Regions from separate parts of the Streptomyces sp. NPDC056479 genome, predicted to be linked through region 3. Evidence: riboswitches for the same ligand, from Rfam matches in the RefSeq annotation. Region 3 holds a riboswitch; each other region holds the start of a gene.
The links. A riboswitch is a leader RNA that binds a small molecule or an ion and turns the genes downstream of it on or off. The one in region 3 is predicted to bind cobalamin.
Positions count from the first base shown of each region.

Region 1 (11,009 bases), on a different contig from region 3:
AAGTCAGATCCCGGAATCGGCAAGGGTGGTGGCGGTCGCGGACGCGTTCGACGCGATGACCTCGACCCGGTCCTACTCGCGGGCCCGGCCAGTCTCCGTCGCGCTGCGGGAGCTCGAGAAGTGCGCCGGCTCGCAGTTCGACCCCCGGATGGTCACGGCCCTCGCCCGAGCCGTCGACCAGCACGGATGGCATCCGGCCGTGACCGCCGACGAGGCCGCCGCGCCCGCTCCCCGCCCGGCGGTCGCCGGTGCCCCCGGAGCCCACCGGTGAGCGCCCCGAGACCGAGCCGCCTGCTGAGCCTCGTCCACGCCTGCGCCGCCCTTCTCGCCACGGGCTGTCTGCTCGGCAGCGTGTCCGGCGGCCTCGTCGAGCGCGGCACGGCCGTCGCCTTCGGGGTCCTGATCGTCCTCGGCGAGCTCACCCGCTGGACCGGGGCCGAGGGCAGGGAGGCCGCACCGCTCGGGGCCGCCGCAGCGCTGTCGTACGCCCTGCTGGGGGAGCTGGGCGGGCGGCCCACCGGGCACGGCCTCGCACAGGTCGTCGCCGTAGTCCTCGCCGCCTCGCTCCTCGGCAGCGTGCCGCACATCGCACGAGGGCGCCCCGTGCTGGACCATCTCGCCCGGCGCGTGCTCACCGTCGGCTTCGCCGCCGTCTGCTTCCAACCCCTGTTCAACCAGGGCACGTTCCGCGGCTGGGGCACCTCCTACGCCCTGCTCCTGCTCGCGATCCTCGCCCTCACCACCCTGTGCGACGCCATGCTCGCCGCGGCCCTGGCGCACTCGCGCACCCGATGGCCGTTCTGGCCGCTGCTGCGGGACGAGCTGCGGGCGACCCTCGGGATCGGGTCGGCCGTCTGCGCGACCGGCGCCGTGATGGCGCTCGCGGTCGCCGTGGTCGGGCTGTGGGCCCTGCCCGTGTTCTCGCTGCCCCTGCTGCTCACCCAGATGTCCTTCCACCGGTACGCCGCCGTGCGGACCACCTATCGGCAGACCATCGCCTCCCTGGCCAGGGCCACCGAGATCGCCGGGTACACCCCGACCGGACACGCCCGGCGGGTGGCCGCGCTCAGCCGGGAGGTCGGGCGGGACCTGGGCCTGTCCGAGACGGAGCTCACCGTGCTGGAGTACGCGGCGCTCATGCACGACATCGGCCAGCTCAGCCTGGTCGATCCGGTGCCGGCCGGGGCCACCGCCGTGCTCCCCGTCGAGGAACAGCGGCGGATCGCGCTGCTCGGCGGTGCCGTCGTACGCCAGACCGGGGTGAATGCGCAGGTCGCGATGATCGTGGAGCGGCTCGCCGACCCCTGCCCGGAGCAGCCGGTCGCCGCGCGGATCGTGCGGGCGGTGAACGCCTACGAGGAGAAGGTGCGCGACGCGGGTCCGGGCGGGTCGCTGGAGGCGCTGGAGGAGCTGCGGCTGGGCACCGCGGGGGAGTATGCGCCGGAAGTGGTCGGGTCGCTCGCACGGGTGCTGTCCAGAGACCGTCTTACAGCGCCCGTGGCTGGGTAACCCATGGGTAATGAGCGCCCTTCCAGCCGTACGTGGTTGGATGCGAATGAGAGTGTGTCCGGGGGCGAGCACTAGCCAGCCCACTCCACGGAACTGGCAGGCGGGAATCGTGAGGATCTTCGGCAAGGGACGGCACCGGCCCTCCGCCTCCTGGCGGCAGGCCACCGACCGGGCGTTCACGCTCATCGGCGACGGCCGGTACGAGGACGCGGGCGCGCTGCTTACACGTGCCGCCGATCTGGAGCCCTGGCTTTCGGAGTCCTGGTTCAACCTCGCGCTGCTGCACAAGTTCCGGCACGACTGGGAACAGGCACGGGCGGCCGGACTGCGTGCCGTGGCGCTCCTCGACCGGGAGACCGGGGCGCCCGACTGGTGGAACGTCGGCATCGCGGCCACCGCGCTGCAGGACTGGCCGCTGGCCCGGCGGGCCTGGCAGGCGTACGGACTGCGGGTGCCCGGCGGGGCGACCGAGTCCGGTGAGCCGGTCGGCATGGACCTGGGCAGCGCGGCCGTACGGCTGTCCCCCGAGGGGGAGGCCGAGGTCGTGTGGGGGCGGCGGCTCGACCCCGCCCGTATCGAGGTGCTGTCGATTCCGCTGCCGTCGTCCGGGCGGCGCTGGGGCGAGGTCGTGCTCCACGACGGCGTGCCGCACGGCGAGCGGACCACGTCCGCCGGACATGCATACCCCGTCTTCGACGAGATCGAGCTGTGGGCGCCGTCGCCGGTGCCCACCTGGGTGGTCCTCCTGGAGGCCGCCACCGAGGCCGACCGGGACGCGCTGGAGCAGCTCGCCGCCGACGCCGGGTTCGCCGCGGAGGACTGGTCCTCGTCCGTGCGGCTGCTGTGCCGGATGTGCTCCGAGTCGCGGATGCCGTCCGACGAGGGCGACGGGGAGCACCTGGATCCGCACGACCACAGTGAGCCGGGTCACCCCGGTCCGCTGGGGCACCGGACCGACGGGCAGCTGTGGGTGCCGGAGCGGGAGTGCGGGGTGGCCGCGCCGGCCGCGCTGGTTCGGGGGTTGCTGGACGGGTGGGTTGCCGACAGCCCGGATTCTCGGGATTGGCGGGATCTCGAAGAGGTCTGCTGAGCGTTCGCCGTACCCTGTATCAGCGTCACACCCCCTTTTCTTCTTTTGTTTGTGCAGGAAGGCATACGTCGGTCATGGCCCAGCAGGACACCGAGCAGCAGCACGCGGGCGTGCTCCCCGTGGACGACGAGGGTTTCGTCGTCGACACCGAGGACACGGAGGAGCGCGAGAACGCCTGGCGTGAGCGCGGCACCTCGCGGCCGATCACCGTCGTCGGGAACCCGGTCCTGCACAAGGAGTGCAAGGACGTCACCGAGTTCGGCGCCGAGCTGGAGCAGCTGGTCGCGGACATGTTCGCCTCGCAGCACACCGCCGAGGGCGTGGGCCTGGCCGCCAACCAGATCGGCGTCGATCTGAAGGTCTTCGTCTACGACTGCCAGGACGACCAGGGCGAGCGGCACGTCGGCGTCGTCTGCAACCCGAAGCCGGTCGAGCTGCCCGCCGACCGGCGCCGGCTGGACGACAGCAACGAGGGCTGCCTCTCCGTGCCGACCGCGTACGCGCCGCTCGCCCGCCCCGACTACGCCGAGGTGACCGGGCAGGACGAGAAGGGCAACCCGATCAAGGTGCGCGGCACCGGGTACTTCGCCCGCTGCCTGCAGCACGAGACCGACCACCTGTACGGCTACCTCTACATCGACCGGCTCTCCAAGCGCGAGCGCAAGGACGCGCTGCGGCAGATGGCCGAGAGCGAGCCCCGCTACCCCGTGGTCGCCAACGACTGAGCCGGCTAGGCGGCGGTCGGACCCTGGAACGTCCTGCGGTAGGCGTTGGGGGTCGTCCCCAGCGCCCGTACGAACTGGTGGCGCAGCGCCGCCGCGGTGCCGAAGCCCGTTCGGCCCGCGATCGCGTCCACCGTCTCGTCCGAACCCTCCAGCAACTCCTGCGCCAGCAGAACCCGTTGGCGCAGGATCCAGCGGTAGGGAGTCGTGCCGGTCTCCTGCTGGAAGCGGCGGGCGAAGGTGCGCGGGGACATGTGCGCACGCTCGGCGAGCTGCTCGACGGTGAGGTCCTCGTCGAGGTGCCCCTCCATCCAGGCCAGTACCTCGCCGACCGTGTCGCAGTGGGAGCGGGGCAGCGGCCGCTCGATGTACTGGGCCTGCCCGCCGTCCCGGTGCGGCGGTACGACCATCCGCCGGGCGATCTTGTTGGCCACATCGGGCCCCTGTTCCTGCCGCACGATGTGCAGACAGGCGTCGATCCCCGCGGCGGTGCCGGCACTGGTGATCACCGGGCCCTCGTCGACGTAGAGCATGTCCGGCTCGACGATGGCCTTCGGGTTCTGCCGGGCCAGTTCCGCGGCGTGCCGCCAGTGCGCGCTGCAGCGCCGCCCGTCGAGCAGCCCGGCAGCGCCGAGCACAAAGACGCCGGAGCACACGCTGAGCACCCGCGCACCTCGGTCCACGGCCCTGACCAGGGCGTTCAGCAGCTCTGGCGGATAGACGCGGGTGGCGAAGTCATCCCCCGCCGGCACGACGATCAGATCGGCCTCCTCCAGCCGCTCCAGGCCGTGCGGCGTGGAGACGGTGAGGCCGCCGACATGGGTGCCCAGCGCCGGTCCCTCGGCCGAGGCGACGGCGAAATCGTAGGTGGGCAGCCCGTCGTCGCTGCGGTCGAGGCCGAACACCTCGCAGACGACGCCCAGTTCAAAGGGGTGCACACCGTCGAGGAGTACGGCGGCCACGTTTCTCAACATACTGCCAGTGTGCCTCACGGCTGGCAGTAAATCGAGGGTGTGCGGCAGTCCTGCCACTGTTCGTCATGAGTGTCCGGAGCGACAGTGGTGTCATGACTACAGAACAGACACAGACACTGCTCACCATGGTCTTCGTGCTCGGGATCTTCGTGCTCCTGGCCCTCCCGTCAGTGATCGGGATCGTGCACGACAGGCGCATCGACCGTCAGATCAGGGAGGCCCAGGGACGCAACGAGCCCGAGGCTCAGAAGTCCTCGTCCAGGTCGACGGTGCCCTCCACCGCCACCTGGTACGCCGAGGGACGCCGCTCGAAGAAGTTGGTGAGCTCCTGAACACCCTGCAGCTCCATGAAGGAGAAGGGGTTCTCGGAGCCGTACACCGGAGCGAAGCCGAGGCGCGTCAGGCGCTGATCGGCGACACACTCCAGGTACTGCCGCATCGACTCGGTGTTCATGCCCGGGAGGCCGTCACCGCACAGGTCGCGCCCGAACTGGAGCTCGGCCTCGACGGCCTCCCTCAGCATGTCGGTGACCTGCTGCTGGAGTTCGCCGTCGAAGAGCTCGGGCTCCTCCTTGCGGACGGTGTCGACGACGTCGAAGGCGAAGCTCATGTGCATCGTCTCGTCGCGGAACACCCAGTTGGTGCCGGTGGCCAGGCCGTGCAGCAGGCCGCGGCTGCGGAACCAGTAGACGTAGGCGAAGGCACCGTAGAAGAACAGGCCCTCGATGCACGCCGCGAAGCAGATCAGGTTGAGCAGGAAGCGACGCCGGTCGGCCTTGGTCTCCAGGCGGTCCAGCTTCTCGACCTCGTTGATCCACTTGAAGCAGAACTCGGCCTTCTCACGGATCGACGGGATGTTCTCGACGGCGTCGAAGGCCGCCGCCCGGTCCGCCGGGTCGGGCAGGTAGGTGTCGAGCAGCGTCAAGTAGAACTGGACGTGCACGGCCTCCTCGAAGAGCTGCCTGCTCAGGTACAGGCGCGCCTCGGGCGAGTTGATGTGCTTGTACAGCGTCAGCACCAGGTTGTTCGCCACGATCGAGTCGCCCGTCGCGAAGAACGCGACCAGCCGGCCGATCATGTGCTGCTCACCCTCGGACAGCTTCGCCAGGTCGGCGACGTCGGAGTGGAGGTCGACCTCCTCGACGGTCCAGGTGTTCTTGATGGCGTCCCGGTAGCGCTCGTAGAAGTCCGGGTAGCGCATGGGACGCAGGGTCAGTTCGAAGCCCGGGTCGAGCAGGTTGCTGTTACGGGTGGTCATTACTGGCAGGCCTCGCAGGACTCGGGGTTTTCCAGGGAGCAGGCGACGGCGTCGGGCTCGGCGACCTGCTGGACGGGGATGGTCTTCTCGGGCTGGGCGGACTGAGCCTGGGCGGCGCGGGCGATGCGGGTCGCCGGGCGCGAGCGCAGGTAGTACGTCGTCTTCAGGCCCGACTTCCAGGCGTACGCGTACATCGAGGAGAGCTTGCCGATGGTCGGCGTCTCCAGGAACAGGTTCAGGGACTGGGACTGGTCCAGGAACGGCGTCCGGTCGGCGGCCATGTCGATCAGGCCGCGCTGCGGGATCTCCCACGCCGTGCGGTACAGGGCCCGTACTTCGGCGGGGATCCAGGCGAAGTCCTGCACCGAGCCGTTCGCTTCGCGCAGCGCCTCACGGGTGCGGGCGTCCCAGACGCCGAGCGCCTTGAGCTCGTCGACCAGGTAGGAGTTGACCTGGAGGAACTCGCCGGACAGCGTCTCGCGCTTGAACAGGTTGGAGACCTGCGGCTCGATGCACTCGTAGACACCGGCGATGGAAGCGATGGTGGCGGTGGGCGCGATGGCGAGCAGCAGGGAGTTGCGCATACCGGTCGTGGCGATACGGCTGCGCAGGGCCGCCCAGCGCTCCGGCCAGGTCAGCTCGACGCCGTAGTGGTCGGGGTGCAGCACACCCTTGGCGGAACGGGTCTTCTCCCAGGCCGGCAGCGGACCGCTCCGCTCGGCGAGGTCGGCGGAGGCCTCGTACGCGGCGAGCATGATGCGCTCGGCGATACGGGTGGACAGGGCCTTCGCCTCGGCCGAGTCGAAGGGCAGCCGCAGCTTGAAGAAGACGTCCTGCAGGCCCATCGCACCCAGGCCCACCGGACGCCACTTGGCGTTGGAACGGCCCGCCTGCTCGGTCGGGTAGAAGTTGATGTCGACGACACGGTCGAGGAAGGTGACGGCCGTGCGGACGGTGGCGTCGAGCCGCTCCCAGTCGATGTCGCCGGTCGTCGTGTCGACGAACGAGCCGAGGTTGACGGACCCCAGGTTGCAGACGGCCGTCTCCCCGTCGTCCGTGACCTCCAGGATCTCCGTGCAGAGGTTGGAGGAGTGGACGACCTGGCCCGGCAGGGCGGTCTGGTTGGCGGTGCGGTTGGCGGCGTCCTTGAAGGTCATCCAACCGTTGCCGGTCTGCGCGAGGGTGCGCATCATGCGGCCGTACAGGTCACGGGCCGGGATGGTCTTCCGCGCGAGACCGCTCGCCTCCGCCTTGCGGTACGCCGCCTCGAACTCCTCGCCCCACAGGTCGACCAGCTCCGGCACGTCCGACGGCGAGAACAGCGACCACGGCTCATCGGCGTTGACCCGGCGCATGAACTCGTCCGGGATCCAGTGCGCGAGGTTGAGGTTGTGCGTACGCCGGGCGTCCTCACCGGTGTTGTCGCGCAGCTCCAGGAACTCCTCGATGTCGGAGTGCCAGGTCTCCAGGTAGACCGCGGCGGCACCCTTGCGCCGGCCGCCCTGGTTCACGGCGGCGACGGAGGCGTCGAGGGTCTTCAGGAACGGGACGATGCCGTTGGAGTGCCCGTTGGTGCCTCGGATCAGTGAACCGCGGCTGCGGATACGGGAGTACGCGATGCCGATGCCGCCGGCGTGCTTGGAGAGGCGGGCGACCTGGTGGTAGCGGTCGTAGATGGAGTCCAGCTCGTCGAGCGGGGAGTCGAGGAGGTAGCAGGACGACATCTGGGGGTGCCGGGTGCCGGAGTTGAAGAGCGTGGGGGAGGAGGGGAGGTAGTCGAGGCGACTCATGAGCCCGTAGAGCGCGGCGACTTCGTCCAGTGCCCGGGTGGTGTCGTCCTCGGCGAGACCGGCGGCGACACGCAGCATGAAGTGCTGGGGTGTCTCGATCACCTTGCGGGTGATGGGGTGCCGGAGCAGATAGCGGCTGTGCAGGGTGCGCAGGCCGAAATAGCCGAAGCGGTCGTCGGCGCCCGTGTCGATCAGCGCGTCGAGGCGGGCCGCGTGGATCCGCGCGAACTCGGCGGTCCGGTCGGCGATGAGCCCCTCGCGGTGGCCGACCACGACCGACTCGGTGAAGGACGTGACGCCCTGCGAGGCGGCCTCGGCGGCGATGGAGATGGTCAGCAGCCGGGCGGCCAGCCTGCTGTAGGCGGGGTCCTCGGAGATGAGACCGGCCGCCGCCTCGGTGGCCAGTTCGCGCAGCTCCGCCTCGTCCGCGCGGGCCGACCGGCCGCGCAGAGCGGCGGCGGCGACCCGGCCGGGGTCGGCGTCGGGGAGGTCGGCGGTCAGCTCGGCCAGGAGCCGCAGCAACGCGGTTCCCGGGGCGTCATCGTCGATCGGGACCGCTGAGACGGCTGAGGCCGGGTCTGCTGGCGCGATGGTCACGTGGGGGCTCTCCCTCGCTCGGCACGGGGGCCTTGCGGAGGGCAGGGGGCAGCACACGAGCGCACACGGCGTCGCGTCCACCGGCCCATTCCACGAGGCCCGGACGTCTGGGCGCACCGGCCGGGTGGCCGGGCGCGCTGTCGGCAGGTCCTCGGACTGACTCCTGTGCACGGGGTTCCTGGGTTCCTGGGGTTCCTGGGAACAGACATGCACAAGTACACCGTTGCGGGACAGTTCCGGATTCGCACCGGATTCCCCTGCGACGACAGCGAGGACGAGCATACATCTTGTGCTCGCCCGCCACGCCACCCCCAGATGTTGTGTCGCGGTGGTTTCAGAGCGTCAACTCATAGGTGAGGAGAGTGAGGTCGAGGACGTCCGGGAGCGGATTCCAGTCCCGATCGGGTGTGCGGACGAAGCCCAGGCGTTCGTAGATGCGATGCGCGCCGAGCATGGTCCGCTGGGTCGACAGCACGATCCGCACACAGCCCTCGGTGGCCCGGGCGCGGGAGACGCAGGCGCGGACGAGGGCCTCGCCGGCGCCGCGTCCGCGGGCGATGCCGTCGACGGCGAGCATCCGGATCTCGGCCTCGCCGGGCCGGGCTATGTCGGCCATGGGGCCGCCGCACGGCACGAAGGTCACCCCGCCCAGCAGCCGGTCGTCCTCGACGGCCACGAGCACCTCGGCGGCAGCCGCCCGCCCCGCCACGTCCTTGAGCTCCCCCAGGTACGAGTCGCTCTCACCGAAGTCGAGGAGGTCGTCCTGGAGGTAGGCCTGGGCGGTGATCTCGCCGAGCGCGTCGTACTCGCCGGGATGCACCTGCCGGATCACGATGTCCATGCGGTCGAGTCTGGCGGACGGGTCCCGGCGACGGCCTGGGTTTTTTATCGAGGGCCGCCGGGTTGCGGGCAGTTTTGGGAGTGCTTCCATGGAGGTAGGTGTCGACGCCCGCGGTCCCTTTCGTTTCGAGAGCCTGTCTCGGAAGGAGACGCACGATGACGAGGGTCGTCCGGCACCCGCCCGGCAAGGAGCGGCCGCGCAACGCGCCGATGGCGACACTTGCTCCGAGACGGGCGGGCAGTTGGGCCGGGCGGGGATTCGTGGGGCACTGGCACCGGCTGACGATCCGTCTGGAAGCCCGCCGTGGCACCACCCGCCCCAAGAAATGGCGCCGCTGGATCTCCTACACCAACGCCACCCGGGCCGTCTGGGTGGTGGCCGCGCTCGCGCTGCTCGCCTGGGCCGTGGAGGGCCTGTACATCGTGATCACGGGCACCACGACCGGCTTTGAGGAGTGGCGGCAGGACAGCGAGGGGTTCGAAGCCGTCATGCGCTTCGTCGGCCCGGTGCTCGCCGCGTCGATCGCCGCCACGCTCTTCCTGTTCTGGTGGTACCGGTGGACGAAGCGGCGCTATCTCGCGAAGGCACGGGACGACCCCCATGGACTGGTGGTCACCGCCGGCCCGGACGCCGCTGACATCGTGGGCCGGGAGGACATCGCCCAGGTCATCGCCGAACGGCTGCGGGAGCGCGACACCCGCCGGCCCTATCTGCTGGTCGGCGGCGTCGGCGTGGGCAAGACGGCCGTGCTGGTCCGGCTCACCGAACTGCTGGCCGAGCAGAACGCCGTGCCGGTGCCGATCCGGCTGCGGGACGCGACCGGCGACCTGAACTTCGAACGCATGGCCAGGCAGCGCTTCGCCGAGGAGGCGCCCCGGGGCATCCTCGCGCGCAGCAAGACCGACCGGGTCTGGCAGCAGCTGCTCGCCGACGACAAACCGGTCGTCATCGCCGACGGGCTGGAGGAGGCCCTTCTCGGCGACGGCCTCCAGCAGAACCGGGACAACATCATCCGGCGGGCCATCGAGCGCGCCCACGAGGAGAAACTGCCCCTCGTCATCGCCTCCCGGCCGCACAGCCCGCTGGAGAGCACCCCGGCCGCGATCGTGGAGCTGGAACCGCTCAGCGAGGAGGAGGCCCTGCGCTTCGTCCAGGCACATGTTCCGGAGGCCGACGAACGCCGCGTGGACTGGATCGTGGAGACGGCGGAGGTGACCGAATCGCCCGTCTATCTGCAGATAGCCCGCGAACTGCACCGACACGGAGCCCTGGAGCACGATCGTCCGGACAACGACCCGCAGCACATGAACACCCGCAGCCGCGACCGCGGCACGCTGCGGCTCTGGCTGCTGGAGACCTGGGACCAGGCACTGTGCGAGGGCCGGCTGCGCAAGGACGTCGCACTGAGCCGACGGGAGCGCCGCGACACCCTCGAAGTGGTCTCCGCGCTGGCCTGCGTGGGACTGCTCCAGGACAAGCTGGAGGTCGGCTTCGGGGAACTGCTCGACACCGACGTCCATCCCGGCCCGGCCAGGCGTGCGCAGGCCCGCGCCGAGCACCTGTGGAGCAGCGGACGCGGCTTCGACCGGTACGGCAGACGCGGCAACGTCTTCTCCGAGTGGCACCGGCAGCAGATCTGGGACGTGCTCTGCCGACGGCTCGGCCAGGAGGAGCGGAGGCGGCTGCGCCGGGGCAACATGGACCAGTGCCGTGCCGCCCTCGCCCGGATCGCGCGCAACGCCGACAAGCTGGGACTGGTGGAGGGCTTCGAACGCAAGGTCCGCTTCCCGCACAGCATCATCCAGGCCTACTTCGGCTACCGCGTCCTGAACGAACTGGGCGAGCGGGACACCGGAGAGCTCGTCGAGCAGGCGTTGCAGCCACCCGGCCCCAGTCGCGAACTGCTCATGTCCCTGGTGCTGTTGTCGCGCCGGCGGGCGGCGACGCTGCGGGCCCCGAGGGACGGTGTCCGGGCGGAGGCGAAGAAGGAGATCGAGGAACTGCTCCGCAAGTCGCCCGTGGGCGGCCACACCGTGGCCCACCGGCTCCGCACGGCCGCGCGCCGCCGTACCGAGGATCCCAAGGCCCTGGATCTGTACGCGGCGGCCGTGGAGATCGAGAGCGCGGAGGAGTCCCCGAGGCTGCTGGGCGGCATCGTCGACGAAGTGCGCAAGAGGTGGGCCGGTTTCAAGGGGGACCGGCGCACTCTCGACGACGCCAAACTGAGG
Region 1 covers NZ_JBHTRZ010000009.1:422,377-433,385, forward strand. Annotated here, with positions in the region: gene ACFQ6S_RS33375 (HD-GYP domain-containing protein) at 1-271, shown strand, start outside; gene ACFQ6S_RS33380 (HD-GYP domain-containing protein) at 268-1,509, shown strand; gene ACFQ6S_RS33385 (tetratricopeptide repeat protein) at 1,619-2,599, shown strand; gene def (peptide deformylase) at 2,674-3,324, shown strand; gene ACFQ6S_RS33395 (helix-turn-helix domain-containing protein) at 3,330-4,295, opposite strand; gene ACFQ6S_RS33400 (ribonucleotide-diphosphate reductase subunit beta) at 4,540-5,553, opposite strand; gene ACFQ6S_RS33405 (ribonucleoside-diphosphate reductase subunit alpha) at 5,553-7,940, opposite strand; cobalamin riboswitch at 8,065-8,239, opposite strand; gene ACFQ6S_RS33410 (GNAT family N-acetyltransferase) at 8,275-8,781, opposite strand; gene ACFQ6S_RS33415 (NACHT domain-containing protein) at 8,937-11,009, shown strand, end outside.
Region 1: linked by a shared signal. The riboswitch ahead of ACFQ6S_RS33405 (ribonucleoside-diphosphate reductase subunit alpha) and the one ahead of metE (5-methyltetrahydropteroyltriglutamate--homocysteine S-methyltransferase) in region 3 are both predicted to bind cobalamin.

Region 2 (11,009 bases), on a different contig from region 3:
GCCGGTGTATTCGCCGCGCTACTTCGCCAGCCACTGGTGCGGGATCGAGTTCGACGGCTTCATTCGACGGCAGGCCGAGCATCACCGCTCCGAGCGGTACACAGTCAGCGCGATCGTCCCGGTGCTGTGGACATCTCCCGGCCGGATTCTGCTGCCCGAGGTCGTCCAGCCCTTCCAGTACCACAGCCTCGACCTCGGAGATGACTACCGGAGCATGGGGCTGCTGGGCCTGATGGAGGCGGGGAAGTGGCGCGACTACCGGCGGACCGTGTGGCGGATCGCCGAGCGGATCGTCGACGTCGCCGCTGCGTCCCGGCTCAAATCCTGCGACGTCAAGCTGTTCGACGATCTGCGCAACGTGTTCGCGCCAGGTACTCAGGGGGGCTCATGACGGACTCGGCTCCGGTCTTCTTCCTCAGCTACGCCCGCACGCCAGGAGCTCAAGGGTCCGACGCCGACCGGCCCGTCTTCTCCTTCTTCAATGAGCTGAGCGAGCAGGTGGCCCGACTGACCGACGTGGCTGCGGTGAATGCGGGTTATGTGGACCACCCGGACACGCCGTCCTACAGCTGGCTCTCGGCGTTGGCGGCCTGCCGTGTCTTCGTCCCTCTGTACGCTCCCCGGTACTTCACCGACCCGCTCTGCGGCCGCCAATGGTCCGCTTTCAAGCGACGCATCGGCCCGGACTACGGCCGGGCCATGGTCCCCGTCCTGTGGATCCCGGCCAGCCAGGGCACCACACTCCCGATGGCCGCCCTGGATATCCCTGCCCATCTGCCGCGCGAGGACGGGGACGGGGATCAGTACGCACAGGACCGCTACGCCGAGTCCGGTCTCTACCAGCTCATGGAAATGGAGGAGGACGACCAGCGCGTCTACCGCGAGGCCCTGGGGCGACTGGCCCAGCGCATCGCGCGGTCGTGGGCGGACTCGCCGGCGCGGCCGGTCAGCATCGAGAAGCTGACCGATCGGCGAGGTCTGGAGGACGCGTTCGCACCCCAACCGTCAAAGCCGACCCTGCGGATCACGGTTCTCGCGCCGACCATCAGCCGGCTCCCGCCTGGGCGTGAGGCCGCTTCCTACGGAGCGGACACCGAGTCCTGGCGCCCCTACCGCACGGCACCTGGAACGCTCACCCAGCAGGCTTTCGCCCTCGCCCGCAATCTCGGTTTCGAGCCGGAGCTGGTTACCTTCGAAAAGGCCTGCGAGGGCAACGCCCACGACTGCTCCGCGCAAGAACCCGTCCGGCCCATCGCCCCGTCGGTGCTCGTGGTCGACGCGTGGGTACTGGGCGATCTCAGGATCGCGGAGGAGGTGCGGCACATCTTCCAGGCCAACCGGCCCTGGCTGGCGGTGCTGGCAGTGCTGGCCGAGGACGACCCACAGACCCTGCGCGACGAGGTACGGCTGCGGTCGCTGCTGGAGAAGACGTTGTCCCGGCACCGGCATCGGCGCGGGGTGTCCCACACTGCTCGCGGTACCGCCGCACGAGGCATCCGGACGGCCGATGCTTTCGCCTGGCTCTTCGCGGAGTTGGTGAAGAGTTGCTATTTGCGGTACCTCGATTCCATCCAGGATGTTGCCGCGCGCCCGTCTTCGGCGCGGAGTCACGGGGTTCGGAGGCCAACCAGTGACTGACCAGCCCAATGGGAAGATCGTCACCTTCTACTCGTACAAGGGCGGCATCGGCCGCACCATGTCCCTCGCCAACACGGCATGGATCCTGGCGTCGGCGGGAAAGCGGGTACTGGTCGTCGACTGGGACCTGGACGCGCCCGGCCTCGACCGCTTTCTGCATCCCTTCCTGGACCGCGACCGGTTACGGACCGCGCAAGGCATCATCGACCTCTTCCTGCACTTCAACCAGACCGTGCTGGAGCAGCGCCGGCAGCCGGAGAGCCATACACAGGACGAGTGGGAGACCGCCGAAGCGACTTGGGTGGCCACACAGGCCCGCTTCAACCACTGCGTGATCCCGATCGACTGGGAGTTTCCCGGCGGCGGCCGGCTCGACTATGTGTCGCCCGGGACGCAGAACAAGGAGTACCTGTCGGCGTACTCGCAGTTCGACTGGCTGCACTTCCTCGACCACACCTGGCACGGACCGGTCTTCGTCGAGGCCCTCAAGCACGAACTCACCCAGAACTACGACTACGTCCTGATCGACAGCCGCACCGGCCTGAGCGATGTCTCCGACGTGTGCACCGTGCTGCTGCCGGACGTCTTGGTCGTGGCCTTCACTCCCAGCAGCCAGGGAATGGACGGCGCACAGGCCGTGGCCCAGAAGATCGACAGTCTCTACGGCCATCGGGGAATCCGCATCATTCCGGTCCCCATGCGCGTGGAGGACGCGAACGGCGAGGCCGACCGGCTGGAGGCGGCGCGGGAGCAGATGCGGGCGAAGTTCGCCGACATCGTGCGCCGCCACTGCGCTCTGGACGCCCAGGAGTACTGGGGCAAGGTCGAGATCCCCTACCGGCCCTTCTACGCCTACGAAGAACTGCTGGCCCCCTTCCGGGATGCCCCCGGCAGCCCCACCTCACTGCTCGCCGCGTGCGAGCGGCTCACGGATGTCATCTCCGAGGGAGAGGTCACCACGCTGCCCCGTTTGGACGACACCGAGCGCAAGCGGGTCCTCGCCCTCTACAAGCGGCCCAGACCGCTGGAGAACACCAACGTCCACGTCAGCTTCGTGTCCGAAGATCGTACTTGGGCCGACTGGATCGAGTTCACCCTCAAGTCCGTGGGCTTTCAAGTACATCTGCTGCCCAACGGCACAACCGCGGCGCCAGCACGCACCGTCGACACGCATACGGTCGAGTCACCCACCCGGACCATCGCGGTCCTGTCCCACTCTTACCGGAAGTCCCAGGAGACGCGCCCGGTGTGGGAGGCGGCCGACACCGTCGATGATCTGGGCAACCGGCGCAGCCTGGTCACCGTCCGCGTGGACGACGTACGACTGAGCCCGCCGTTCTCCGAGCGGACCGCCGCGGATCTGGCTCGTTGTGGCGCCGATGAGGAGGCTGCCAGGCAAGCGCTGCTGAATGCCGTTGAGGCCCCGACGCAGCCGCTGTTCACCCCGGCTGCAGCAAGCGATGGCGGTCCTCGCTTCCCCGGAGCCGAGCCCGCGGTGCTGTCGGTACCGATCCGCAACCCGTCCTTCACCGGACGCGAGAAACTACTGGAGTTTCTGCGCGAGAGGCTGCGGGCCGGCAACGGCACGGTGCTGATGCGCGGCATGGGTGGGGTGGGCAAGACGATGCTGGCCCTGGAGTTCGCTCACCGCTTCAAGGGCGACTACGACGTCGTATGGCACATCCAGGCCGATCAGCGCAACCTCGCGGTGGAGCAATACGCGGGGCTGGCAAGCCACTTGAAGGTCGCCGAGCGCAAGAACCCGACGACGACGGCGGCCGGCGTCAAGGATGCTCTGCGTCTGGGCCGCCCCTACAGCCGCTGGTTGCTCATCCTCGACAACGTCGAGCACGTGAACGATCTGTCCGACCTGCTGGTCAGCAGCAAGGCCGGCCACGTCCTGATCACCGGCCAGCGCTCCGAGGGCTGGGAGCGGTACGCGGAGATCGTCGATGTCGGTGTGTTCGAGCGCGCGGAGAGCGTGGCCCACCTCAAGCGCAGGCTCACCGAGTGCAGCACCGAGGAGGCCGACGAGGTGGCTTCCGCTCTCGGTGATCTGCCTCTGGCCGTCGAACACGCGGCCGCCGTGCTCAAGGAAAGCGGCCTGCAGACCCATGAATACGTCAGGCTCCTCCAGCACCAGCCCGCCGCCGACACTGTCGGCCTGAGCCCCGATGACCGGCTGCTCGACGTCTCCAAGACCTGGAGCGTGGCCATCAGGCAGCTCAACAGGAACTTTCCGCCGGCGGTGCATCTGCTCAAACTGGCGGCCTGGTTCAGTCCTGAACCCATCTCCCTGGATCTTCTGCAGAGCACGCAGATCGCACAGTCGCTGGCCAGTCAGGGCAGCCCGGCCAACAGGGAGTTCCACCCGCGCGCCTTCGACAGTACGGAGATGATCGCGCGGGCGCTCCAAGAGCTGAGTCGGCTCTCGCTCGCCGCGTTGGACCGCAAGTCGCGCAGCCTCCGCGTGCACCGTCTGGTACAGATGTCGGTGCGCCTGAACATGACGGAGGAGGAGCAGGAAGCCACCCGGGACGTCGTGTTCCGCACCCTGGTGGCCGCCCGTCCCGAACAGGACGACCCCGAGGACCACCACACCTGGGTGCGCTACCGCATCATCTGGCCGCACCTGGGCACCCCGTGGGCCCTCACGGCACCCGACTACGGCATCCGCAAGCTGATCGTGGACCGGGTGCGCCAGTTGCGCCGTCGCGGCGAGCTGAAGCAGGCGTATGAACTGGGCACGCGAGTTCATCAGGGCTGGCTCGAACACAGCGGGCCCGACGAACGCTGGGTGCTGCACATGGGATTCCAGATCGCCAACATCCTTCGCGCCCAAGGCCGGTACCAGGAGGCCCTGGACCTGGACGAGGACGTGTTGCGCCGCCAGGAAGCGGCTCTGGACAGCCCGCACGACCTCCACATCCTCATGACGTCCGGCGGTGTGGCAGCCGACCTGCGTGGCCTGGGCCGCTACAGCGAAGCACTGGAACGCGACCGGCTCAACCACGAGCAGTTTCTCGAGCTGTTCGGCGAGGACCATCCTCGCAGCCTCACTGCGGCCAACAATCTCGCTGTATGCCTGCGGGGCTTGGGGCAGTACACGGACGCCCTGCGGCTGGACCGCAAGACGCTGGAAACCCTGAACAAGATCCTGGGCACGGAACACCCCTACACCCGGGAAACGACGATCAGCTACGCCCGCGACCTGCTCGACTGCGGCGACTACGCCGGATCCGAACTCCTGTTGCGGCGCACCTACGATCACTGCCTGGCGAACAAAGAGTTCGGCCCTTCCTCTCCGATCACCATCCACGCGGGCACGGCGCTGGCGGGCGCCCTGCGCCAGCTCGGCCGGGCGCAGGAAGCGGAGGCGTTGACGCGGGCGGTGCTGTCCAAACTGCCCGCCGAGGAGCTCTCGGCCTCCCCCAACCGACTGATGCTCGACCTGGGACTTGCCGGGGCTCTGGGCGCGCAGGGCCGTACCGAGGAAGCATGCGACCTGGCCCGCCAGGTCCTGGACGACTGCCGTCGGCTCTTCCACGACAAGCACCCCTACACGGTGGCCTGTTACGCAAACCTGGCCGTGCTTCTCCATGCGGCCGATGAGACGGCCTCCTCCCTGGCCCACGCCGAGCAGGCGGCAAGGGCCTTCGCGGAGATCTTCGACGACGACCACCCGTTCACCCTGATGTGCCGGGTGAACCTGGCCAATGCCAAGGCCGCACTGGGGCAGCGGCAGCAAGCCCGCGCCACGTACGAGGAGGTACTGGACCGGCTCCGCGATGTCCTCAACGACGACCAGCACCCCGCCCCATTGGTCTGCGCGGCCAACCTCGCCGTGGTCCTGAACGAACTGGGAGAGACCGAGGCCGCCGAACGGCTGCGCGAGCACGTGCTGGGCGCGCTCACCGCCCGGCTCGGGGCCGACCATCCCCGCCCTCTGGCCCTGCGCGAGTGGTGCCGCTCTGGCTGGGAGTTCGACCCCTACCCCATCCTTGGCCAGCAGTGATCCGCACTCCCGCGAGCACGGCCGAGTCTGTTGAGACCCCCTACACCACGGCCTCGTAACGTTCGCGGGCACGGTCACGAAGCCAGGCGAGTGTCACCGGTACGGCGGGCAACGCGGCGAAGTGCGCCGCCCCGGGCTTCAGTACGGGTGTGGCCGAAGGTATGCGGTCGGCCAGCCACCGGAAGTGGCCGACGGGCGAGAAAGTGTCGTGCTCGCCATGCCATAGCAGCAGAGGAACATTCACGATTCTGCCTGGCTCAAAGCCCCAGTCCCGCCTGAACGACAGCACGTCGTCGAGCCATCCGAAGGAGGAACGCACAACGCTGTTCTGGTAGTTGGCGAGGAGCAGACCTCGGATCCCGCCATGTGCCACCACTGCCCGGTCGGCCGCGGGCAGCGCCGGAGCCAGCCAGCTCAGAAGCGACTCAGGGTTGTCTCTAATGGCATCCGCGTTACCGGCCAGTCTGGTCTTGAGTCGCTGCAGGAACCCCGCGGAATCGTGGTGGATGGCCTCGGAAGCGGCCCGGTAGGCGTCGACGTTGGAGTGTGCCATGCCGTCGAACCAATCAAGCCCGTCGGCATCGGGCGGGGCGATGCTCACCAGGGCGGCTGCGCTCGCCACCCGGTCCGGGAGCAGCGCCGCGCAGGCCAATGCGTGCGGTGCGCCTCCGGAACGGCCGATCACGGAGAAACGCGCCATCTTCAGGTGATCGGCGATGGCCTCCACGTCTGCGGCGGCGTGCTCGACCTTGCGTCCCTCGAATCGCTCGGATTCCCCGTATCCCGGTCGGTCGTAGGAGATGAGACGAATCCCCAGCCGGTACAGATCGATGGCCCGTGGACGCGGCCCGACCCTGCTACCCGGAGTGCCATGCAGCAAGAACACCGGATGTCCTTTGGGGTCCCCCGACGTCTCGAAGGCGAGCAGTCTCCGGCCGTCACCACTCTTGACGATTGAGAACACCAGGCGCGCCTCCCGTCGGCCGGCGCCTACGCGCCCTTTGGAGCCACTCGCTGAGACAAACGGTAGAGGATGGCGCCTCGCGACGTGACCGTTCAAGCGGCGCCCGGCGCGCGTGGCCGTATAAAGATCACCATGAGCACCGCAGACCCCATGAACTCCCCGCACACCATCGCCCCCTTGGACCGACTCATGGCCGAACGGGCCTGCGAGCGAGTCATTGTCGACTTCGTCCATCGCCTCGATCTCGGCGAACCAGCCTCCGTCGCGGAGTTGTTCACCGAGGACGGCATCTGGACCTGGCCGGAGGGGAAGCGGGCGGTCGAGGGTTGGGTGGCGCTGCGGGAGTACTTCGGCTCCCGGCCCGCCGACCGGCTCTCCCGCCGCATGATGTCCAACGTCCTCGTCACGGTCACCACCCCGGACACGGCGACGGCGACCTCGTACTTCACGACGTACCGCGTCGACGGTTACGAGGACGGCATAGTCCCGGCCGGGCCGCCCGTCCAGGTCGGTCACTACGAGGACGCGTTCCGCCGGATCGCGGACGACGGCAGCTGGCGGCTCACCTCACGGACCCTCCACCTTCCCTTCGGCGGACCCACCCCGCGGGCCGGCGGCTAGCCACGCATGAAGGGGCGGATCAACTCCTCGGACTTGCCCAGGAGTTCGATCTCCCCCGGCGTCATCGTCGGGTTGGCGGCCCGTCGGCGCAGCGCCTCCGTGAGGCCGTTCTCCGTGAGGTGGGACGGGTCGGTGAGGAGGGCCTTGAGGATGGCGTGGGCGGGCGCGGCGAGGGGCCCCTCGTCGACGGCGACCTGGGCGAGGATCACCGCCGAGGTGCCCCAGTCGAGGCCGGGGTCGCCCTCCTGCGTGTCGCTCCAGTCGATGACACAGGGGCCGTCGGGCGTGAGGACGACGTTGTCGGGGTGGAGGTCAAGGTGCAGGACGCGGCGCTGCGACACACGTGCGGGGATGTCGTGAAGCTGGCGCAGCAGGCGGGCCAGGATGCGGCCCGCCTCGTCCGCGCCCATGGTCCCGGCGCCCAGCGCCCCCAGCATCGTCGGCCCCGACAGCCGCCGCATCACCAGGTCGGTCCGCGAGGAGTCGGCGAGCCGGACCCGGGGCGCCGGGTAGCCGTGCTCGCGTACGTACGCCATCACCGCACCCTCGGCGAGCGCGTCCCGGTACCCCTCCCGGTCGCGGCGCAGTACCCACGCCTCGTCGATCTCGTACACGTCGGCCGTGCGCCCCGCGCCCAGCAGCCGCCCCGCCGCCCCGGTCCCCTCCGTCATGAGGGGACGGTGTCTCCGCCGCCCACAGCCCCCTCTCAACCCCTCCCTACCCCCGGGTAGAGTGTCGCCGTCGTCATCACACCCGTACGTGGGAAAGCCGGTGCAATTCCGGCGCTGACCCGCAACCGTGAACCGGTCGTCGTCGAAGGCCGGTGAGCCGGATCGCCGCGTACGTCACTGTGACCGGCTCACGTGCCCCGGCAGCCGGCCGGAGCACGGCACCGTCGAGGTATACGGAGCCGAGCCGCCGGGGCTCTCCCCTGCGCTGCCCGGTTCCCCCTAGGGAAGGGCACCCGCCGATCATGTACGTCCGTCGTAGCGCCGCGGTCCTGGCCGCCGCCGTCGTGATCGGCGCGGCCACGCCGGCCGTAGCCGCCGACTCGTCCCCGTCCGCGTCGCCGTCGAAGGCGCTTCCCGCCGAGCTGTACGGCGACGGGGATCCCACCTATGACGGCGTCTGGCGCCAGTCCCTCGCGCTGCTCGCGCAGGACACGGTGGGGGTGAAGCCGGCCAAGGGTGCGGTGGACTGGCTGGTGGGGCAGCAGTGCGCGAACGGGGCCTTCGCGCCGTACCGCGCCGACGCGAGCGGCGCCTGCGACAGCAAGCTCCTCATCGACACCAACAGCACTGCGGCCGCCGTTCAGGCCCTCGGCGCGCTCGGCGGCCACGACGCCGCCACCGGCAAGGCCGTGACCTGGCTGAAGTCGGTGCAGAACAAGGACGGCGGCTGGGGCTACACCGCGGGCGGGCCGAGTGACACGAACTCGACGTCGGTCGTGATCGGTGCGCTGGCCGCCGTGGACGAGAAGCCGGCGGAGGTCGTGAAGGACGGGCAGTCGCCCTACGACGCGCTGATCAAGCTCGCCCTGCCGTGCAAGGCCGACGAAGCGGGCGCCTTCGCCTTCCAGCCGGACAAGAAGGGTGACCTGGTCGCCAACGCGGACGCGACGGCCGCGGGCGTCGTCGGCACGCTCGGCAAGGGCCTCGTGGTGAGCGCCGGCAAGCCGTCGTCGGACGCCGCCTGCACCGACGGCGGCTACCCGGCCCCGCAGCAGGCCGCGGCCAACGGCGCCGCCTACCTCACGAAGACCCTCGCCAAGGACGGCCACCTGAAGTCCGTCCTGCCTGGAGCCGAGGACCAGCCCGACTACGGCAACACGGCCGACGCGGTCGTCGCGCTCGCCGCGCAGTCCGGTGCCGATGCCGCCCAGAAGCCCCTGCGCTGGCTGGAGCAGAACTCGGCCCAGTGGGCGGCGCAGAGCGGCCCGGCCGCCTACGCCCAGCTGATCCTCGCCGCCCACGCCACCGGCACCGACCCGCGCGACTTCGGCGGCTCCGACCTGGTCAAGCAGCTCAACGCGACCGGCCCCGCACCGCAGGACTCGCCGACGGCCACGGACAAGCAGGAGGAGAAGGACAAGGAGAAGGACGACAAGGGCGACAGTCCCTTCGGTGTCTGGTGGTACGTCGGCATCTTCCTCGTCGTCGGCATCGGCATCGGCTTCCTGCTCAGCGGCCGCAACAAGGGCCGCCGATCGTGATCCGCCGCGCACTCGTTCGCGCACTCGCTCCACTCCTGGCCGCGCTGGTCCTCGTGACCGGCGCGGCCCAGGCCGCCCAGGCGACCGGCTACCGCTACTGGTCCTTCTGGGAGCGCGACGGCGGCACCTGGACCTACGCCACCCAGGGCCCCTCCCTCGCCCGCCCGTCCGACGGGGACGTCCAGGGCTTCCGCTTCGCGGTGAGCGCGGACTCGAAGGACGCGGCCCAGCCGAGGGGCGCGGCCGAGTTCGCGGTGATCTGTGCGCGAACTCCCGCGCAGGACGGCGAGAAGCGGGTGGCGCTGGTCATCGACTTCGGTTCGGCGGCGGACGCCGCGTCGGGCGAGACGCCGCCGGATCGTCGTACCGCCTGTGCCCGGGTGGCCCCCGACGCGACGACGGCGGAGGCTCTGGCGGCGGTCGCCAAGCCCCTGCGCTACGACACGAACGCCCTGCTGTGCGCCATCGCCGGGTACCCGCAGAAGGGCTGCGGGGAGCAGGTGTCGGACACCGACAGGCCGGCGCCGACCGACAAGGAAAGCCGGCAGACGGCCACCGACAACAAGAGCGACTCCGCCGACGGTCCCTCCCTCGGCCTGGTCACGGGGATCGCCGTGGTGGCGGTACTGGGGGCGGCAGCCGTCTGGCAGGCACGACGGCGGCGAGCCTGATGGCCCCCCGGCCCACACCCACACACCCGGCCTCCATCCCCCGGCCCCAACGCCTCCCGGCGCTGCACCCCGGCGCCTGGTGGCTCTGGTCGCTCGCCCTCGGCACCGCAGCCACCCGCACCACCAACCCCCTCCTCCTCACCCTTCTCATCGCCACCTCGGCCTACGTCGTGGCGACCTGCCGCCCGGACACCCCCTGGGCCCGCTCCTACACCGCCTTCGTCAAGCTCGCCCTGGTCGTCATCCTCATCCGGCTCGTCTTCGCCGTGGCCCTCGGCTCCCCCATTCCCGGCACGCACGTGATCGTCACGCTCCCCGAAATCCCCCTCCCGGACTGGGCGCAGGGCATCCGGCTGGGCGGCAGGGTCACCGTCGAGACTCTGCTCTTCGCGTTCTACGACGGTCTGCGGCTGGCCGCCCTCCTCATCTGCGTGGGCGCGGCGAACTCCCTCGCGAGCCCCACCCGTCTGCTCAAGTCCCTCCCCGGCGCGCTGTACGAGATGGGTGTGGCGGTGGTCGTGGCCCTCACCTACGCCCCCAACCTGATCGCCGACGTCCAGCGCCTGCGGTCCGCCCGCCGGCTGCGCGGCCGCCCCGACACCGGTGTCCGCGGCCTCCTGCACGTCGGACTCCCCGTCCTGGAGGGCGCGTTGGAGCGCTCGGTCGCCCTCGCCGCCGCGATGGACTCGCGCGGATACGGCCGTACGGCCGACGTCCCGCCCCGCGTCCGCCGTACGACCGCCACGCTCACCCTCGGCGGCCTGCTGGGCGTCTGTGCGGGAACGTACGGCCTGCTGACCGCCGAAGGCGGGACGTACGGTCTCCCGGTCCTCCTCATCGGGCTCGCCGCCGCGCTGGCGGGCCTGCGCCTCGGTGGTCGCCGCTCGC
Region 2 covers NZ_JBHTRZ010000004.1:169,210-180,218, forward strand. Annotated here, with positions in the region: gene ACFQ6S_RS17310 (TIR-like protein FxsC) at 1-391, shown strand, start outside; gene ACFQ6S_RS17315 (TIR-like protein FxsC) at 388-1,638, shown strand; gene fxsT (FxSxx-COOH system tetratricopeptide repeat protein) at 1,631-5,653, shown strand; gene ACFQ6S_RS17325 (alpha/beta hydrolase) at 5,694-6,617, opposite strand; gene ACFQ6S_RS17330 (nuclear transport factor 2 family protein) at 6,750-7,238, shown strand; gene ACFQ6S_RS17335 (phosphotransferase) at 7,235-7,909, opposite strand; cobalamin riboswitch at 7,960-8,094, shown strand; gene ACFQ6S_RS17340 (prenyltransferase/squalene oxidase repeat-containing protein) at 8,212-9,450, shown strand; gene ACFQ6S_RS17345 (SCO2322 family protein) at 9,447-10,121, shown strand; gene ACFQ6S_RS17350 (energy-coupling factor transporter transmembrane component T) at 10,121-11,009, shown strand, end outside.
Region 2: linked by a shared signal. The riboswitch ahead of ACFQ6S_RS17340 (prenyltransferase/squalene oxidase repeat-containing protein) and the one ahead of metE (5-methyltetrahydropteroyltriglutamate--homocysteine S-methyltransferase) in region 3 are both predicted to bind cobalamin.

Region 3 (9,642 bases):
CGGACGAAGGAGAAGGGCACGCCGCGCAGCCGGGGGCGCTGGAGGGTGCTCAGCCGGTGGCTGACGGTCTCGTAGCCGAGGCCGTAGCGGTCGGTGAGGCGCTCGATGTCGTAGCGGACCTCCTCGGCCGCCGTGTGGAAGGCGGTGTACGGCAACACCAGCGCGGCGGCGAAGTAGTTGGCGACGCCGATGCGGGCCAGGGTGCGGGCGGGCGAGTCGGCCGGGAAGTCCTCGGCGGCCTGCCGGTCCAGTTCGCTGCCGTGTTCCAGCAGGGCGAGCTGCGTCGCCATACGGAACGCGCGCTGGCCGGGGCGCAGCCGGGTCGAGAGGTGGAGGGTGCGGGTCGGTTCGTCGTAGTGGTGCAGATGGTCGCCGGAGCCGGTGGACAGGCGGATTCCGTGGGCGTCGGTGAGGCGTGCGGTCAGGGCCCGGAGGATCTCACCGGGCCGGATGCCGATCTCCTCGGCCAGTTGCTCGGCGGCGACGTCGGTGTCGTGGAGGTAGTTCTGGCGGCGGTAGAAGAAGTCGCGGATCTCCTCGTGCGGTGAGCGCGGCCCGGCGTCGGCGCTGTCGCGGCCGTCGGCCCCCGCGAGCCGCTCGGACAGCTGCTGGTTGCGGCGGCCCAGGTCGAGCAGGACCCGGGCGACCGCGGGCATCCGTGCGGCGAGTTCGGCGAGGTCGGACGGGGAGACCCGGGCGGCGGCGATCTCACCCGTCAGCGCCTCGCGCAGGTCGGCCACCAGTCGGGCGGTGTCGCGCTCGGAGAAGAAGCCCGGGTCGACGCCGAAGGTCTCGGTGAGCCGGAGCAGAACGGGCACGGTGAGCGGGCGGGAGTCATGCTCCATCTGGTTGAGATAGCTCGGCGAGATGGCCAGGACGCGGGCGAGTTCGGCCTGGCTCATCCGGCGCTCCTCGCGCAGCCGCCGCAGCCGCGCGCCCGCGTAGGTCTTGCTCACCTGCGCTCCTGTCGGATCCGGGACGGGATCCGGTCAGCGTATGCGAACCCGCGCCGCTCGCACCCTTCGCAAGATTGGCAATCGGCGGCGAGAAGATTCGCAGAACTTGGCATTCGTCCACCATTGATGGCACCCAGTGCCAGTGCCAGAGTTCCAGTGCGGCCCGCCGGACCCGGCAGACACCGCCCGGAACCGGGGCGCGACTCACGCCCTGACGTCGGAGATCCCGGCATCGGCGAGGTCCTGCATCGGCAGCATTGCTCAGCTTCGCCCCTGGCGACGGCGGGCCGCGTTTCACCCCTACGACACGCAGTGCCAACCCAGTCGCTCCCAGTGGGGGGTTGGCAGACACAACAACCGAGGAGACGGTGACAGTCATGGCAGAGGCGAGGACGCAGGCGGCCGACGAGCTCGCGCGGCGCTGGGCGAACGACCCCAGGTGGCGGGGCGTCGAGCGCACCTACGGCGCCGAGGACGTCGTACGGCTCTCCGGCAGCGTCCGCGAGGAGCACACCCTGGCCCGGCGCGGCGCCGAGCGGCTGTGGCGCCAACTGCACGAGCGGGACTACGTCCACGCGCTGGGCGCGCTCACCGGCGGCCAGGCCGTGCAGCAGGTCAAGGCGGGCCTCCAGGCGATCTACCTGTCCGGCTGGCAGGTCGCCGCCGACGCCAACCAGGCCGGGCACACCTACCCGGACCAGAGCCTGTACCCGGCCAACTCCGTGCCCCAGGTGGTCCGTCGGATCAACAACGCCCTGCTGCGCGCAGACCAGATCGCCACCGCCGAGGACGCGGGCGACACCACGGACTGGCTCGCACCGATCGTCGCCGACGCGGAAGCCGGCTTCGGCGGCCCGTTGAACGCCTTCGAACTGACCAAGGCGATGATCGCGGCGGGGGCCGCCGGCATCCACTACGAGGACCAGCTGGCCTCCGAGAAGAAGTGCGGCCACCTCGGCGGCAAGGTGCTGGTGCCGACCGCGCAGCACATCCGCACCCTCAACGCGGCACGGCTCGCGGCCGATATCGCCGATGTGCCGACGCTGATCGTCGCCCGCACGGATGCGCTGGCCGCCAACCTGCTGACCAGCGATGTCGATGAGCGTGACGCCGAGTTCGTGACCGGGGAGCGCACGGCGGAGGGCTTCTACCGGGTGCGGGGCGGCATGGCGCCGGTGATCGCACGCGGGCTGGCGTACGCGCCGTACGCCGATCTGATCTGGGTGGAGACCGGTACGCCGGATCTCGCGCAGGCCCGGGAGTTCGCCGAGGCGATCCACGCCCGGTACCCGGATCAGATGCTGGCGTACAACTGCTCGCCGTCCTTCAACTGGAAGGCGGCGCTGGACGACGACCAGATCGCCAAGTTCCAGCGGGAGTTGGGGGCAATGGGGTATCGGTTCCAGTTCATCACGCTGGCCGGGTTCCACTCGCTGAACCACGGGATGTTCGATCTTGCGCGGGGTTATGCCGAGCACGGGATGACGGCGTATGTGGACCTTCAGGAGCGGGAGTTCGCTGCGCTGGCGCAGGGGTTCACTGCGGTCAGGCATCAACGGGAGGTCGGTACGGGGTACTTCGACCTGGTGTCCACGGCGGTGAATCCTGCGTCCTCCACGACTGCGCTGGCCGGTTCCACGGAGGAAGAGCAGTTCCACTAGGTCCGGTTGTCGTCCGCGGGTGCGTGGGGGCTGGTCGCGCGGTTCCCCGCGCCCCTTGAGGACGTGTCCTCGCCTTCAGTCAGGAGAAACCGTTGTCCACTACTGCGCTCAACCACCGTGTCCGTGTTCTCGGCGCCCCCGGTCACCGGCACAACGAGATCGTCACGCCCGCCGCCCTGGATTTCCTGGGCCACCTCGCCGCCGCCTTCGGTGAGCGTCGCCAAGATCTGATGAAGGAGCGCCGGCGTCAGGCTCTGCGCCTGGCGAGCGGCTCTGTGCTCGACTTCCCCATGGTCACTTCCGCCGTGCGCGCCGATCCGACCTGGCGTGTGGCGCCGCCCGCCCCCGGGCTGACCGACCGGCGCGTGGAGATCACCGGCCCGCCCGACCGCCGTATGGCCGTCAACGCGCTCAACTCCGGGGCCCAGGTGTGGATGGCGGACTTCGAGGACGCCACCTCCCCGACCTGGGAGAACGTCATCGGCGGGCAGCTCACCCTGCTCGACGCCATCGAGCGCCGTATCGACTTCAGCACCCCGGAGGGCAAGGACTACCGGCTCGGCGAACGGCTCGCCACCATCGTGGTCCGCCCCCGCGGCTGGCATCTCGACGAGGAACACCTCGCGTACGAGGGCCATCCCGTGCCCGCCGCCCTCGTCGACTTCGGGCTGTACTTCTTCCACTGCGCCCAGCGTCAGATCGACGCCGGCCACGGCCCGTACTTCTATCTGCCGAAGCTGGAGAACCGGTACGAGGCCCGGCTGTGGAACGACGTGTTCGTCCTCGCCCAGGAACTGCTCGGGATACCGCGCGGCACGGTCCGGGCCACGGTCCTCATCGAGACGATCACCGCCGCGTTCGAGACGGAGGAGATCCTCTACGAGCTGCGCGAGCACAGCTCGGGGCTCAACGCGGGCCGTTGGGACTACCTGTTCAGCCTGATCAAGACCTTCGGTCACCGCACCGATTTCCTTCTCCCCGACCGGGCGAAGGTGACGATGACTGCTCCCTTCATGCGGGCGTACACCGAACTCCTCGTGCGCACGTGCCACCGTCGCGGCGCCCACGCCATCGGAGGCATGGCCGCCCAGGTGCCCGGCAGGGACCCGGCCGGGAATGAGGCCGCGCTGGCCACCGTCCGGCTGGACAAGGAGCGGGAGGCGGAGGACGGGTTCGACGGGTCCTGGGTGGCCCATCCGGGGCTCGTCCCGGTCTGCCGTGAGGTGTTCGGCGGTGTCCTCGGCGACCGGTCGCATCAGATCGACCGTATGCGTGACGACGTGGACGTCAGCGCCACCGACCTGCTGTCGGTGCGCCGGATCAGCGGGCCCCCCACACCCGAGGGGGTGCGCGTCAACATCGCCGTGGCGCTGCGCTACTTCGCGGCCTGGCTGCGCGGACAGGGCGCGGTCGCCATCAACGGCCTGATGGAGGACGCGGCCACCGCCGAGATCGCCCGGGTGCAGATCTGGCAGTGGCTGCGGCACCGGGTGATCGACCGGGAGACCGTGCTGCGGCTGGTCGACGACGAGATCGTGGCGCTGGGCGCCGAGTATCCGTGGGCGCCGGTCGACGAGATCCGCGCGCTGTTCGAACGGAGCGCGCTGGCGGGCGAGTTGCCGGGGTTCTTCACGCCGGACGCCTACCGCCGCCATCTGGTGCGGCGGACGGAAGCCGGGGCATGAGCGGGGGCATCGGGCGCGTCGGCGTGGTCGGCGGCGGGCAGATGGGGGCCGGGATCGCCGAGGTGTGCGCGCTGGCCGGACTCGACACCGTGGTCTGCGAGGTGGACGCGGTCGCGGCCCGCGCCACCCGGGAACGAGTGGGGGCTTCGCTAGACCGCGCGGTGCGACGCGGCAGGCTGGAGCAGGCCGCCGCGCGGGACGCGCTCGCCCGGACGGTGTTCACGGGCAGTCTGGAGGAACTGGCCGACCGGCAGCTCGTCGTCGAGGCCGTCGTGGAGAACCCGGACGCCAAGATCGAGGTGTTCTCCGCGCTCGACAAGATCGTCGAGGATCCGGCGGCCGTGCTGGCCACCAACACCTCCTCCCTGCCGGTCATGCGGCTCGGCCGGGCGACCGGCCGCGCGGACCGGGTCGTGGGCCTGCACTTCTTCAACCCCGTGCCGGTTCTGCCGCTGGTGGAGGTCGTGAGCTCCCTGCACACGTCGGCGGCGACGATCGCCAGGGTCGAGGACTTCGCGACCGGCGCCCTCGGCCGGACCGTGATCCGCTCCCAGGACCGGGCGGGCTTCGTCGTCAACGCGCTGCTCGTCCCCTACCTGCTGTCCGCCATCCGCATGGCCGAGTCCGGCTTCGCCACCGCCGCCGACATCGACGACGGCATGGAACTGGGCTGCGCCCACCCCATGGGCCCGCTGAAGCTCGCGGACCTGATCGGCCTCGACACGGTCGCCTCGATCGCCGAGTCGCTCTACGAGGAGTTCAAGGAACCCCTCCACGCCCCTCCCCCGCTGCTCCAGCGGATGGTGGAGGCGGGGTTGCTGGGCCGTAAGAGCGGCCGGGGGTTCCATGTGTACGGCCAGGTAGGCTGATCCGTGCAGCTGGTTCGCCCCGTCGGCCAGACGGGATGCGTCGCAAGAGGGAACCCGGTGGGAATCCGGGACTGCCCCGCAGCGGTGAGCGGGAACGACCGCCGTCATACGCACTGGGTCCGACGTACCGGGCCCGGGAAGCGACGGCCAGTAGGTGTCCTCCGGCCAGGAGGGCGTGCCCGCGAGTCCGAAGACCTGCCAACTGCCCGCGCGCGAACCACTCGTGCGCGGACATCCCGGTGACCTCGAGGGCGGGTCGGCGAACATGACCGAACGGACGGCCGTACGGCCGTTGCCGATCGGTTCGTCACCCCTTCGCGCTCTCGTCCCGTCGCCGGGATCTCAGGGATTCATCTCGCGAAGGAGATCTCCGTGACCACCAAGTCCGCAGCCGCGGCAGCACGGGCCACCGTGTACGGCTACCCCCGCCAGGGCCCGAACCGGGAACTGAAGAAGGCCATCGAGGGCTACTGGAAGGGCCGTGTCACCGCTGACGCCCTCCGCTCCACCGCCGCCGAACTGCGCCGCTCGAACTGGCGACGGCTCGCCGACGCCGGCATCCACGAGGTGCCGACCGGTGACTTCTCGTACTACGACCACGTCCTGGACACCACGGTCGCGCTCGGCGCGATCCCCGAACGCCACCGCTCCTCGGTCGAGGCCGACGCCCTGGACGGCTACTTCGCGATGGCGCGCGGCACCCAGGACATCGCGCCGCTGGAAATGACCAAGTGGTTCGACACCAACTACCACTATCTCGTGCCGGAGTTGGGGCCGGACACGGTGTTCACGGCCGACTCGACGAAGCAGGTCGCCGAGCTGAAAGAGGCCTTGGCGCTGGACCTGACCGCCCGGCCGGTCCTGGTCGGCCCGATCACCTATCTCCTGCTCGCCAAGCCCGCGCCCGGGGTCGCCGCGGACTTCGAGCCGCTGACCCTGCTCGATCGGCTGCTGCCGGTGTACGCGGAGATCCTGGCCGATCTGCGCGCGGCGGGCGCCGAGTGGGTTCAGCTGGACGAACCGGCCCTGGTCCAGGACCGCACCCCGGCCGAGCTGAACGCCGCCGCGCGTGCCTACCGCGACCTCGGCGGCCGCACCGACCGGCCGAAGCTGCTGGTCGCGTCGTACTTCGACCGGCTGGGCGAGGCGCTGCCCGTGCTGGCCAAGGCGCCGGTCGAGGGGCTCGCACTGGACTTCACGGGGTCCGCCGCCGCCAACCTGGGCGCGCTCGCGGCCGTCGGCGGGCTGCCCGGCAAGCGACTGGTGGCCGGGGTCGTCAACGGCCGCAACATCTGGGTCAACGACCTGTCGGCGTCGCTGGCCACGCTCGGCACCCTGCTGGGCCTGGCCGACCGGGTGGACGTGTCGGCCTCCTGCTCCCTCCTTCATGTGCCGCTGGACGCGGCGGCGGAGCGGGACATCGAGCCGCAGATCCTGCGCTGGCTCGCCTTCGCGCGGCAGAAGACCGCCGAGGTCGTCACGCTCGCCAAGGGCCTCGCCCAGGGCACCGGCACGATCACCGCCGAACTGGCCGCCAACCGGGCCGACCTGGCCTCCCGCGCCGGCTCCCCGATCACCGGTGACCCGGCGGTCCGGTCCCGTTCGGCGGCCGTCACCGAGGCGGACGCCCGCCGCTCGCAGCCGTACGCCGAGCGGGCCGCCGCCCAACGCGCGCACCTGAAGCTGCCGTTGCTGCCGACCACCACGATCGGCTCCTTCCCACAGACCGGCGAACTGCGCATCGCGCGCGCCGATCTGCGCGCCGGCCGGATCGACGCGGCCGGCTACGAGGAGCGCATCAAGGCGGAGATCCAGGAGGTCGTCTCCTTCCAGGAGACGACCGGCATCGACGTCCTGGTGCACGGCGAGGCCGAACGCAACGACATGGTCCAGTACTTCGCCGAGCGGCTCACCGGCTACCTCGCCACGCGGCACGGCTGGGTGCAGTCCTACGGCACCCGGTACGTCCGCCCGCCGATCCTGGCCGGCGACATCTCCCGCCCCGAGCCGATGACGGTGCGCTGGACGACGTACGCCCAGTCGCTCACCTCCCGCCCGGTCAAGGGCATGCTCACCGGACCGGTCACCATGCTCGCCTGGTCCTTCGTCCGCGATGACCAGCCGCTCGCCGAGACGGCCCGCCAGGTCGCGCTCGCCCTGCGTGAGGAGGTGAACGACCTTGAAGCGGCCGGCACTTCGGTGATCCAGGTGGACGAGCCAGCGCTGCGCGAGACGCTGCCGCTGCGCGCGGCCGATCACACCACCTACCTCGCCTGGGCCACGGAGGCGTTCCGGCTCACCGCCGGCGGGGTGCGGCCGGACACGCAGATCCACACGCACATGTGCTACGCCGAGTTCGGCGACATCGTCCAGGCCATCGACGACCTAGACGCCGATGTCATCAGCCTGGAGGCGGCCCGCTCCCACATGCAGGTCGCGCGCGAGCTGGCCGCCCACGGCTATCCGCGCGAGGCCGGGCCGGGCGTGTACGACATCCACTCGCCGCGCGTCCCCAGCACGGAGGAGGCCGCCGGGCTGCTCCGCACGGGCCTGAAGGCGATCCCGGCCGAGCGGCTCTGGGTCAACCCCGACTGCGGTCTGAAGACCCGCGGCTGGCCGGAGACCCGGGCCTCGCTGGAGAACCTGGTGGCGGCGGCCCGTACGGTACGGGAGGAGCTGTCCGGGTCCTGACCCGGCCGACCGGCCAAGGGCCCTCACCGCTCATGCGGTGAGGGCCCGGCCCATGGGCGAGCAGCACGTCATGACCCCGGCACGAGGAGCGACCGCGTGACCAGCCGCGTCACCTTCATCTCACCCGCGATGAACGCAGCACTGCGCCAGGCCCGCTTCGACGACGGCCGGACCCCGCTCGACACCACCGGCGCAGCGCAGGCGGCCGCCGCCGCCGGGACCCTGCCCTCGCCCGCCCGTGTGCTCACCTCGCCGAGCTCGCGCTGCCAAGAGACGGCCGAGGCGCTCGGTCTGCTCGGTCTGCTCGGTCCGGCGATACCGGAGCTGGCCGCGCTGGATGTGGGCCGCTGGCGGGGCCGTTCGCTCGACGAGGTGAGTGCCGCCGAGCCGGAGCCGGTGGGCCGCTGGCTCACCGACCCGGGCTGCGCGCCGCACGGGGGTGAGTCGGTGCGGGACCTGTGCGATCGGGTCGCTCGCTGGCTGACGACCGCGCAGGATCTGGACGGTCGTACGCTCGCCGTGGTCGAGCCCGAGATCGTACGCGCGGCCGTCCTCCACGCGCTCGGCATGCCCACTGCGGCGTTCTGGCGTCTCGACGTCGCCCCGCTGACGGCCACCGAGCTCAGTGGACGGGCCGGACGCTGGAACCTGCGGCTGGGGCGGCCCCTGGCCGCGCCGGACACCGACTAGCAACGACCCTGCCCGGGATCTCAGGATGCCGAGTCGCGGTGGCGGCGCAGCAGTGCCGCGACGGCACAGCGAAGACAGCCCCGATCAGCGTCCGCCTGCGTCGTCCCGCCGTCGGCGCACATCGCGCCCGGCTGCTCGCGGCAGCGTTCCGGCGGGGCCGCGACCAGCGTCTCCAAATCCTGCAGCAGTTGCTCGGTCCGCTTGACCTGCTGGCCGAGTACGCGCACTCGGGCGCTCTGGCCGCCGATCTGCCGCCGGCTGGCCATCAGTTGCTCGTACTCCTCCACGGTGAGCGCCACCGCCTCGCGGCCGCCGAGCGTGATGCGGCGCGGCTGTGGATGTCTGGCCACTCGGCTCCTCCGCTCCCCGTCGGATCGTCCATCGGGTGATCGGCCGGTTGTCCTTGCCATGGCTGTCCGATCGACTCGGTGCCCGAGGAACGCGAGAGGGCCCCCGGATGGTTCCGCGGGCCCTCGCACGTGATCGCATTCCGGTCAGCCGGGGGCGGCCACCGCCGGGGCCGAAGCCGCGGCGGCCGGCTTGGGATTCAGCAGTCGCTCGGCCAGCTCGCCGAAGAGCAGCCCGAAGCCCGTCCACAGCGTGACCTGCATGGCCAGCGCGGAGAGCCGGAACCGCCACAGCACGGTGGCTGGGAAGTCGCCCGGCACCTCGTTGACGACGGGCAGGAACGCGTACGCCAGTGCGATCACGACGGCGAACGCGGCCACCGCGACGACGGTGGCGTACCAGGTGCCCAGCTTCGGGGCGAGGCGCTTGCCCAGGATGGTCGCGGCCACCGCGAGGAGGACGCTGAGCACCATCATCAGGAAGTACAGGGTGGTCCGCTTGCCGATGGTGTCGGGGTCGCCGACCGCCGGCGGGTTGGCCGGGTACTTCAGGAACGGCACGACGTAGACGGCGAGCAGCGCGCAGCCGGACAGCAGCAGCGCGGTGGCCCGTGGGGTGAAGCGGCCCACGCGGCCCAGGGCGAAGCAGTAGGCGAGGGCGGCGAGGCCTCCGAAGGAGACACCGTAGATCAGGACACCGGTGGCAAGGCCGGCGGTGGACTGGAGGCTGCGGGAGACGAGTT
Region 3 covers NZ_JBHTRZ010000003.1:405,131-414,772, forward strand. Annotated here, with positions in the region: gene ACFQ6S_RS13370 (short-chain fatty acyl-CoA regulator family protein) at 1-956, opposite strand, end outside; gene aceA (isocitrate lyase) at 1,334-2,617, shown strand; gene aceB (malate synthase A) at 2,710-4,302, shown strand; gene ACFQ6S_RS13385 (3-hydroxybutyryl-CoA dehydrogenase) at 4,299-5,171, shown strand; cobalamin riboswitch at 5,165-5,389, shown strand; gene metE (5-methyltetrahydropteroyltriglutamate--homocysteine S-methyltransferase) at 5,544-7,862, shown strand; gene ACFQ6S_RS13395 (histidine phosphatase family protein) at 7,959-8,552, shown strand; gene ACFQ6S_RS13400 (hypothetical protein) at 8,573-8,902, opposite strand; gene ACFQ6S_RS13405 (CbtA family protein) at 9,047-9,642, opposite strand, start outside.